2 regions of the Pseudomonas sp. NPDC087690 genome follow, and region 2 is predicted to be linked to the other one. Evidence: predicted binding sites of a transcription regulator. Region 2 holds the regulator's gene; the other holds the start of a gene.

Region 1 (4,340 bases), on a different contig from region 2:
GCGCAGACGTGCGTCCATTTCTGCCGCCAGACGCTGCGCGGGGCGACCGTTGGCGCCGGGCAACTGCGCGAGGATCTGGTCGATCTCTTCGGTGCAGGCCCTCAGCGAACGCGGAACATCGGCACGTAACAGCAGCAACTCGGCGACGTGACGGGCGCCTGGCGCATCACGGTAGATTTCGGTGTAAGCCTCGAATGACGACAGTGCACGTAACAGCGCACTCCACTGGTAATACGCGTGGGCCGTGCCATCGCTGACCGCTTCGGCTTGATCGCCGGCCATTTCATAACGTGCATCGAGCAGTCGCAGCGTGTTGTCCGCGCGCTCGATAAACGTACCGAGGCGGATGAAGCGAAACGCATCGTTACGCATGATCGTGCCGTAGGACGCACCACGGAACAGGTGCGAACGCTCCTTGATCCACTCGCAGAAACGGCTCATGCCGTAGCGACTCAGGCCCTGCTCGGCGATCCCGCGAATCTCCAGCCACGTCGCGTTGATGTTCTCCCACATGTCCGCGGTGATGCGCCCACGCACTGCATGCGCACTGGCCCGCGCGGCGCCGAGGCAGCTGTAGATGCTCGCCGGATTGGCCGCGTCGAGGGCAAAAAAGTGCAACAGGCGCTCGGCATGCAACGCGCCGTGACGCTCCAGATAATCATCCAGGGTGCCGGTGATCAGCAGCGGCATGGCCAGTTCGTGCAGACCGTCGCCGCGACCGTCCTGCGGCATCAGCGACAGCGAATAACTGATGTCGAGCATCCGCGCGAGGTTTTCCGCCCGCTCCAGGTAACGCGACATCCAATACAGATCCGAGGCAGTTCTACTTAACATGGCAAGCTTCCTTCAATCCTCGACCACCCAGGTGTCCTTGGTTCCGCCGCCCTGTGATGAGTTCACCACCAGAGAGCCCTCACGCAGCGCCACACGGGTCAAACCACCAGGCACCACACGGGTTTCGCGCCCGGACAAGACAAACGGGCGCAGGTCGATATGGCGCGGCGCGATGCCGTTTTCGACAAAGGTCGGACAGGTCGACAGTGACAGCGTCGGTTGCGCGATGTACGCGTGCGGCTTGGCCTTGATGCGCTCGCGGAAGGCGTCGATTTCCGCCTTCGTCGACGCCGGCCCCACCAGCATTCCGTAACCGCCGGAACCCTGGGTTTCCTTGACCACCAGATCTGGAAGATTGGCGAGCACGTGGGAAAGTTCAGACGGGTTGCGGCATTGCCAGGTCGGCACGTTTTTCAGAATCGGTTCTTCGTCGAGATAAAACCGGATCATGTCGGTGACAAACGGATAGACCGACTTGTCGTCCGCCACGCCGGTGCCGATGGCATTGGCCAGTACCACATTGCCGGAGCGATAGGACGACAACAGCCCCGGCACGCCGAGCATCGAGTCCGGGTTGAACGCCAGCGGGTCGAGGAATGCGTCGTCGAGCCGGCGGTAGATCACGTCCACCGCTTTCGGCCCGTCGGTGGTGCGCATGAAGACTTTGTCGTCACGCACGAACAGATCCGCGCCTTCGACCAGTTCCACGCCCATTTCCCGGGCAAGAAACGCGTGTTCGAAAAACGCACTGTTGAAGCGCCCGGGCGTCAGTACCACCACGCTCGGGTCATCTATCGGGCTGGAGCTTTTCAGGGTGTCGAGCAGCAGGTTGGGGTAGTGATCGATCGGCGCGATACGCTGGGCGGCGAACAGCTCCGGGAACAGGCGCATCATCATCTTGCGGTCTTCGAGCATGTAGCTGACGCCGCTCGGCGTACGCAGGTTGTCTTCGAGCACGTAGTAGGTGCCGTCGCCATCGCGCACCAGATCGACGCCAGAGATGTGCGAATAGATATCACGGTGCAGATCCAGGCCTTGCATCGCCAACTGATATTGCTCGTTGGCCAGCACCTGTTCGGCAGGAATGATCCCGGCCTTGATGATGCGCTGCTCGTGATAGAGGTCGGCGAGGAACATGTTCAACGCCTTGACCCGCTGGATGCAGCCGCGCTCGACGATCCGCCACTCGCTGGCGGGAATGCTGCGCGGAATGGTGTCGAAAGGAATCAGGCGCTCGGTGCCCTGCTCGTCGCCATAGAGCGTGAAAGTGATCCCGGCGCGATGGAACAGCAAGTCAGCCTCGCGTCGCCGTTGGGCCAGCAGCTCGTCAGGCGTGTCGGCCAGCCAGCGGGCGAACTCCCGATAATGCGGGCGAACCTGGCCGCCGGCATCGTACATCTCATCAAAATAGGTGCGGATCATGCCGTACTCCTTGTCACCCGGACATACAGGCCTTCGCAAGGCCCGTGCCATCGGCATAAACGCTTTGATTTCAATCGGTTGGATATTCAATTCGCAGGCACCGCACCATTCCTGTGCGGCAAATGCCCCAACCGGATTGCCCCCGCTTCATTGCGACGCACTGCATCGCCTATCACCAGCATAGTCAGAGTTGATTTCACTGCCCGGCACTGCCTGCGGATAATCCGCGCATTCGCTGCAAAACTTCGCCGCGCTCAGCGCCTCGAAGTCGCCAGCTCAACTGATCTGGACTGCCCTCGCAGCCCGCCCCGCTGTAACCCTGACCGGTTTCCTCTCCTTATCGGTCTTCCCTTTTAGCCACCCTCTCCGGTGGCTTTTTTTTGCCTTTTGGAAATGTTTTGAAAGCAAAAGCAAAAGATCGCAGCCCCCGACAGCGCCTACACCGATCACCTGTAGGAGCTGCCGAAGGCTGCGATCTTTTGATCTTCTATCTGTAAAAATTCAATTCAACCGGTGGCGGCTACGCACCTCCTGTTTCACCCCCCACCCCTCGATTATCCCGCCCAAGGGCTCGACCACTGCCGAAAAGCCCTGCTCGAAATCGCCAATATCGTCATACGTCGCGTACATCACTTTGCTCAATTCCAGCGCCCACGCACCGTCATCACGCACGCTGACCTGGGCATTGATGGATTCACCGCGAAATTTGCCTGCCGCCCTGCGCGCCCGCTCCTCGTCCGGGAAAATGGCGTAGAACTCGATGGGATGGAACCGGGAAAAATCGAAACCGCCTTCTTTCATGCGGCGCAGAACATTGCTGCTGATGTCTTCTTGATAGGCTGTGCTCATGAATCGTCCCCCTCGCATAGATGGATAGACTTTCCGTATTCCCGCCCCGGGCCTTTGGCCTAAGTACTACGGCAACGTGGTTGCACGCGGGAAACAAGCATGTAGCTGACAAGACCAGACCTTAGCGATCCGTTCGCTGATCTCGCTTGCAGAGTAGCCCCAAGTTAGAGCCGCTGCCAAGGTCTGGTGTGAAAGGTGACAGGAAGAATGTCAGACGGGAGTGATGCTGCGGATTTCGATGCTGTTCTGGGTTTTCAGGCTTTTCACGCCAGCATCGGCGGTGCGCCCTTCCAGATCGTTCAGGTCCAGTTCGGCGGCAACGGGCAAAAGCCGTGCCTTGATCAATCGAGCGGCCTCATCGTCGCTGGGGCATTCCGCGCGCTCGAACACCTCATCGACAATTTCACCATGATCGTCCACGAAAGTGACTTTCCACTTTTGCATCGGTGCCTCCTCGATCAAACCCGCAAATGGGCTTACACCTATCTCGACTTATACGCCGGGGGTTGGTTCAAAAGGATTACAGCGGACGGAGATGAAAAGAACGACATCTGTCACTGTAGGAGCTGCCGCAGGCTGCGATCTTTTGGGACGCAGAGCGTCCCCGGCTGCATTCCCACGCAGAGCGTGGAAACGATCAACAGTCCGATTTCGCGAGCAGGCTCGCTCCCACAGGGGTATTGCGGTGTTTTTTTAATCGTTGCTTGGCTTGTTGATCGCCTGCAGCACGTACTGTGGCAAGGCGAACGCGCCGATGTGGATTTCCGGGTTGTAGTAACGGGTGACGATGCCGCTGCCGATGAAGCGCTGTTGCAGGGTTTCACGGCTGAGCTTGCGGTAGGCCGGGTTGGTCGAGCCCCAGGCGAAAGTCATCGAACCGCCGATGTAGGTCGGCACGGCTGCCTGGTAGAAGTGCCAGTCCGGGAACAGGCTATTGAGGCGACCAGCGGTGGTTTTCACTTCGTCGATCTGCATGAACGGCGTGCCGTTCTGGGTCACGAGGATGCCGCCTTCATTCAGGCAGCGATGGCACGCCTGATAGAAGTTCTCCGAGAACAGCACTTCGCCCGGGCCGATCGGGTCGGTGGAGTCAGAAATGATCACGTCGAATTTTTCGGTGGTGGTGGCAACGAAACGCATGCCGTCGTCGATCACCAGATTCAGACGTGGATCGTCGTAGGCGCCGCTGGAGTGGTTCGGCAAAAATTCTTTGCACATGTCGACCACGGTGCCGT
Region 2 (4,340 bases):
TCTGTCTGATGATGGTGATGGATACCGCGTTGGGTTGAAGTCGATCAAAAGATCGCAGTCTGCGGCAGCTCCTACAGGGAATGCATTCCTGCGTAGGAGCTACCGCAGGCTGCGAACTCTTTTTTCTGGCGGTCAGCCACCTTCATCGAAGTAGTTGTTGATCAACGCCACCAGCGCATCGAGCGCTTCCTGTTCCTGATGCCCTTCAGTGCTCAAATAAATTTTGGTGCCCTTGCCAGCCGCCAGCATCATCATCGCCATGATGCTTTTGCCGTCGACCGTCGTCTCCGGCGTGCGGCCTACTCTGATCGTGCAATCCGGATACTGACCCGCCACGCCAACGAACTTGGCCGACGCGCGGGCATGCAGGCCCAGTTTGTTGATGATTTCGATTTCCAGAGCAGGCATCGCGGTGTGAATCCTTTAAGTGAGGTCGCGGTGGCGAACCTGGACGTTCTTCAGGGTTTTCTGCAGGGCCTGACCCAGACGTTCGGTCAGGTAGACGGAGCGGTGATGCCCGCCGGTGCAGCCAATGGCAATGGTGACGTAGGCACGGTTGCTCGCGGCAAAGCGCGGTAGCCACTTGTGCAGGTAGGTAAAGATGTCCTGGAACATTTCTTCGACCTCCGGCTGCGCCGCCAGATACTCGGCCACTGGTGCATCAAGACCGGATTGCTCGCGCAGTTCCGGCTTCCAGTACGGGTTAGGCAGGCAGCGCACGTCAAACACCAGGTCGGCATCGACCGGCATGCCGCGCTTGAAACCGAATGATTCGACCAGAAAGGCGGTGCCCGGCTCCGGTTGATTCAGCAAGCGCAGCTTGAGGGTGTCGCGCAACTGATAAAGGTTCAGATTGGTGGTATTGATTTTCAGGTCGGCGAGATCGGCAATCGGGCCGAGCAGAGCGGTTTCGTCGTGGATCGCTTCGGCCAGTGAGCGATTGGCATTGCTCAAGGGGTGGCGGCGGCGAGTCTCGGAAAAACGCTTGAGCAGGGTTTCCTCGTCGGCATCCAGATACAGGACATCGCACTGAATATGCTTGCTTCGGGCATCTTCAAGCAGTTCGGGAAAACGCGACAGATGACTAGGCAGGTTACGCGCATCGATCGACACCGCCACCAGCGGTTGCGCCAGTTCGGTGTGGATCAGGGCGCGCTCTGCCAATTCTGGCAGCAATCCCGCCGGCAGGTTGTCGATGCAGTAGTAACCGTTGTCCTCGAGAACATCCAGTGCGGTGCTTTTACCCGAGCCGGAACGGCCACTGACGATGATCAAACGCATGATTACTGCCCGCTTTGCTCGTCCAGGACAACCTGATACAAGGCTTCGTTTGTCTGGGCGCTGCGCAGTCTGTCGCGCACTTCCTTGCGATCCAGCATGCTGGCGATCTGACGGAGCAACTCCAGGTGCGCATCGGTCGCAGCTTCGGGCACCAGCAATACGAACAGCAGGTCAACCGGAGCGCCATCGATGGCGTCGAAATCGATAGGGGCTTCAAGGTGCATCAGCGCACTGACCGGCGCTTCACAGCCCTTGAGGCGACAGTGTGGAATGGCGATGCCGTTGCCAAAACCGGTAGAACCGAGTTTTTCACGGGCAATCAACGCCTCGAAGACATCTTGCATCGCCAGATCCGGCACTTCGCGATGGATCAGGTTGGCAATCTGTTCGAGGGCTTTTTTCTTGCTGCCGCCCGGCGCGTTCACTTGGGAACGGCCGGGGGTCAGGATGGTTTCAAGTCGGATCATGGGTTAGGGATGTTAACGACCGGTCGCGCCCTGAAGGAGGCTCTGGGTCTTTTCCTTATGCTTTTTGAGTTGGCGATCCAGCTTGTCGGTCAGTGAGTCGATCGCAGCATACATGTCGGTATCTTCTGCGTTGGCGACCACTTCGCTGCCGGGTATATGCAAGGTGGCTTCGATTTTCTGCTTCAGCTTTTCGACGCACATCGTGACTTGCACGTTGGTGATCTTGTCGAAATGGCGCTCCAGTCGTTGGAGTTTTTCCTCGATGTAGGAACGCAGAGGTTGGGTCACTTCCAGTTGGTGTCCACTGATGTTGACTTGCATACAGCTTCTCCTTCGTTGCCAGTGCATAAAGCGGCAGGCGGGATAGCCTGCCACTGGAACGCTGTAACGTGGCTTACATCAACCGCTTGCGTTCGCTCGACGGCGCGATCCCGAGAGATTCGCGGTACTTGGCGACGGTGCGGCGAGCCACCTGAATGCCTTGTGCCTCCAGTAAACCAGCGATCTTGCTGTCACTCAACGGCTTTTTCTGATTTTCCGCTGCAACCAGTTTTTTGATGATCGCGCGGATCGCCGTGGACGAGCATTCGCCGCCCTCGGAGGTGCTGACGTGGCTGGAGAAAAAGTATTTCAGTTCATAAATACCGCGCGGGGTATGCATGAATTTCTGTGTGGTCACCCGGGAAATCGTCGACTCGTGCATGCCGACCGCTTCGGCGATGTCATGCAGGACCAGCGGTTTCATGGCTTCGTCGCCGTACTCGAGAAAACCGCGCTGATGCTCGACGATCTGGGTGGCAACTTTCATCAGGGTTTCGTTGCGGCTCTGCAGGCTCTTGATGAACCAGCGGGCTTCCTGCAACTGATTGCGCATGAAAGTGTTGTCGGCACTGGTGTCGGCGCGGCGCACGAAACCGGCGTACTGCGCGTTGACCCGCAGGCGCGGCACCGACTCCTGATTCAACTCGACCAGCCAGCGTTCGTTGTCCTTGCGCACGATGACGTCGGGGACGACGTATTCGGCTTCGCTGGACTCGATCTGCGAGCCAGGGCGTGGATTGAGGCTCTGGACCAGTTCGATGACCTGACGCAGTTCATCTTCCTTGAGCTTCATGCGGCGCATCAGCTGGCTGTAGTCGCGGCTGCCGAGCAGGTCGATGTAGTCGCTGACCAGGCGTTTGGCTTCTGCCAGCCACGGGGTCTTGGCAGACAACTGGCGCAATTGCAGCAGCAGGCATTCGCCGAGGTTGCGTGCACCGATACCGGCCGGTTCAAACTGCTGGATGCGGTGCAGGACGGCTTCGATCTCGTCCAGTTCAATGTCCAGTTCCGGGTCGAAAGCTTCGAGAATTTCTTCGAGGGTTTCGTCCAGGTAGCCCTGATTATTGATGCAATCGATCAGGGTCACAGCGATCAGTCGATCGGTGTCGGACATGGGGGCCAGGTTCAATTGCCACAGCAGATGGCTTTGCAGGCTTTCGCCGGCGGAGGTGCGGGTGGTGAAGTCCCATTCGTCGTCATCGCTGCTGGGCAGGCTGCTGGCGCTGGTCTGGTAGACGTCTTCCCAGGCCGTGTCGACCGGAAGCTCATTGGGAATGCGTTCGTTCCATTCGCCGTCCTCGAGGTTATCTACCGTCGGGGCCGTTTCCTGATAGGAGGGTTCCTGGATTTCGGTGTTGGGCTTCTGCTCGACGTTGTCGGCCATCGGATCGGAATTGTCGAAGTCGTCGCCTTCTTCCTGGCGTTCGAGCATCGGATTGGATTCCAGAGCCTCCTGGATTTCCTGTTGCAGATCCAGGGTCGACAATTGGAGCAGACGGATGGCCTGTTGCAGCTGCGGTGTCATCGTCAGCTGCTGGCCCATTCTCAAGACTAGCGATGGTTTCATGGCAGGGGCTTAACACCTTATTCGCCGGCGCTATGCGCCATCCACTACAGGGCGCCGGAGCGCCAAACTTAAGCAAATTATATGCCTGAAACTGAAGTGTTTGCCTAGAGCGCTGTAACAATAAAAAGATAGAAAACTTTATTGACGCATCACTCAAGCGAGCGCTGAAGACCTTAGAGGCGAGGTGCTTGCCTGGAGCGCTGTAACAATCAAAGCGTATAAAAAGGCTGCTTCATCGATACAGCGCCCTCGCAGCTCACCGGGGGCACCAGCATGCTTACAGACGGAACTCGTGACCCAGGTAGACTTCCTTGACCAGATCGTTGGCCAGGATGGTTTCTGCGTCACCTTCGGCGATCAGCTGACCGTCGTTGACGATGTAAGCGGTTTCGCAGATATCCAGCGTCTCACGCACGTTGTGGTCGGTGATCAACACACCGATACCCTTGGCCTTGAGATGGTGGATGATCTGCTTGATGTCGCCGACCGAAATCGGGTCGACACCGGCGAACGGTTCGTCGAGCAGGATGAATTTCGGTGCAGTCGCCAGTGCACGGGCGATTTCCACCCGGCGGCGCTCACCACCGGACAGGCTCATGCCGAGGTTGTCGCGGATGTGGCTGATGTGGAATTCCTGCAGCAGGCTTTCCAGCTCCTTGCGACGACCGGCCTTGTCGAGTTCCTGACGGGTCTCGAGGATGGCC

What was found. Region 2 encodes sigma-54, which starts transcription at its own class of promoters, with help from an activator protein. Its sites were predicted from a motif close to ANTGGCATNNANNTTGCTNT; they were not measured.
Region 1: ACIPIZ_RS24435 (circularly permuted type 2 ATP-grasp protein) is a predicted target of sigma-54. The motif match lies at 2,289-2,308, and genes of this name have one in related genera.

Annotation. Positions count from the first base shown of each region.
Region 1 covers NZ_JBIUVX010000038.1:28,474-32,813, reverse strand. The annotation lists gene ACIPIZ_RS24440 (alpha-E domain-containing protein) at 1-834, opposite strand, end outside; gene ACIPIZ_RS24435 (circularly permuted type 2 ATP-grasp protein) at 847-2,256, opposite strand; gene ACIPIZ_RS24430 (ribonuclease E inhibitor RraB) at 2,758-3,105, opposite strand; gene ACIPIZ_RS24425 (hypothetical protein) at 3,316-3,549, opposite strand; gene speE (polyamine aminopropyltransferase) at 3,799-4,340, opposite strand, start outside.
Region 2 covers NZ_JBIUVX010000005.1:17,084-21,423, forward strand. The annotation lists gene ACIPIZ_RS09375 (ZIP family metal transporter) at 1-38, shown strand, start outside; gene ACIPIZ_RS09380 (HPr family phosphocarrier protein) at 133-408, opposite strand; gene rapZ (RNase adapter RapZ) at 424-1,281, opposite strand; gene ptsN (PTS IIA-like nitrogen regulatory protein PtsN) at 1,284-1,748, opposite strand; gene hpf (ribosome hibernation-promoting factor, HPF/YfiA family) at 1,761-2,069, opposite strand; gene ACIPIZ_RS09400 (RNA polymerase factor sigma-54) at 2,143-3,636, opposite strand; gene lptB (LPS export ABC transporter ATP-binding protein) at 3,914-4,340, opposite strand, start outside.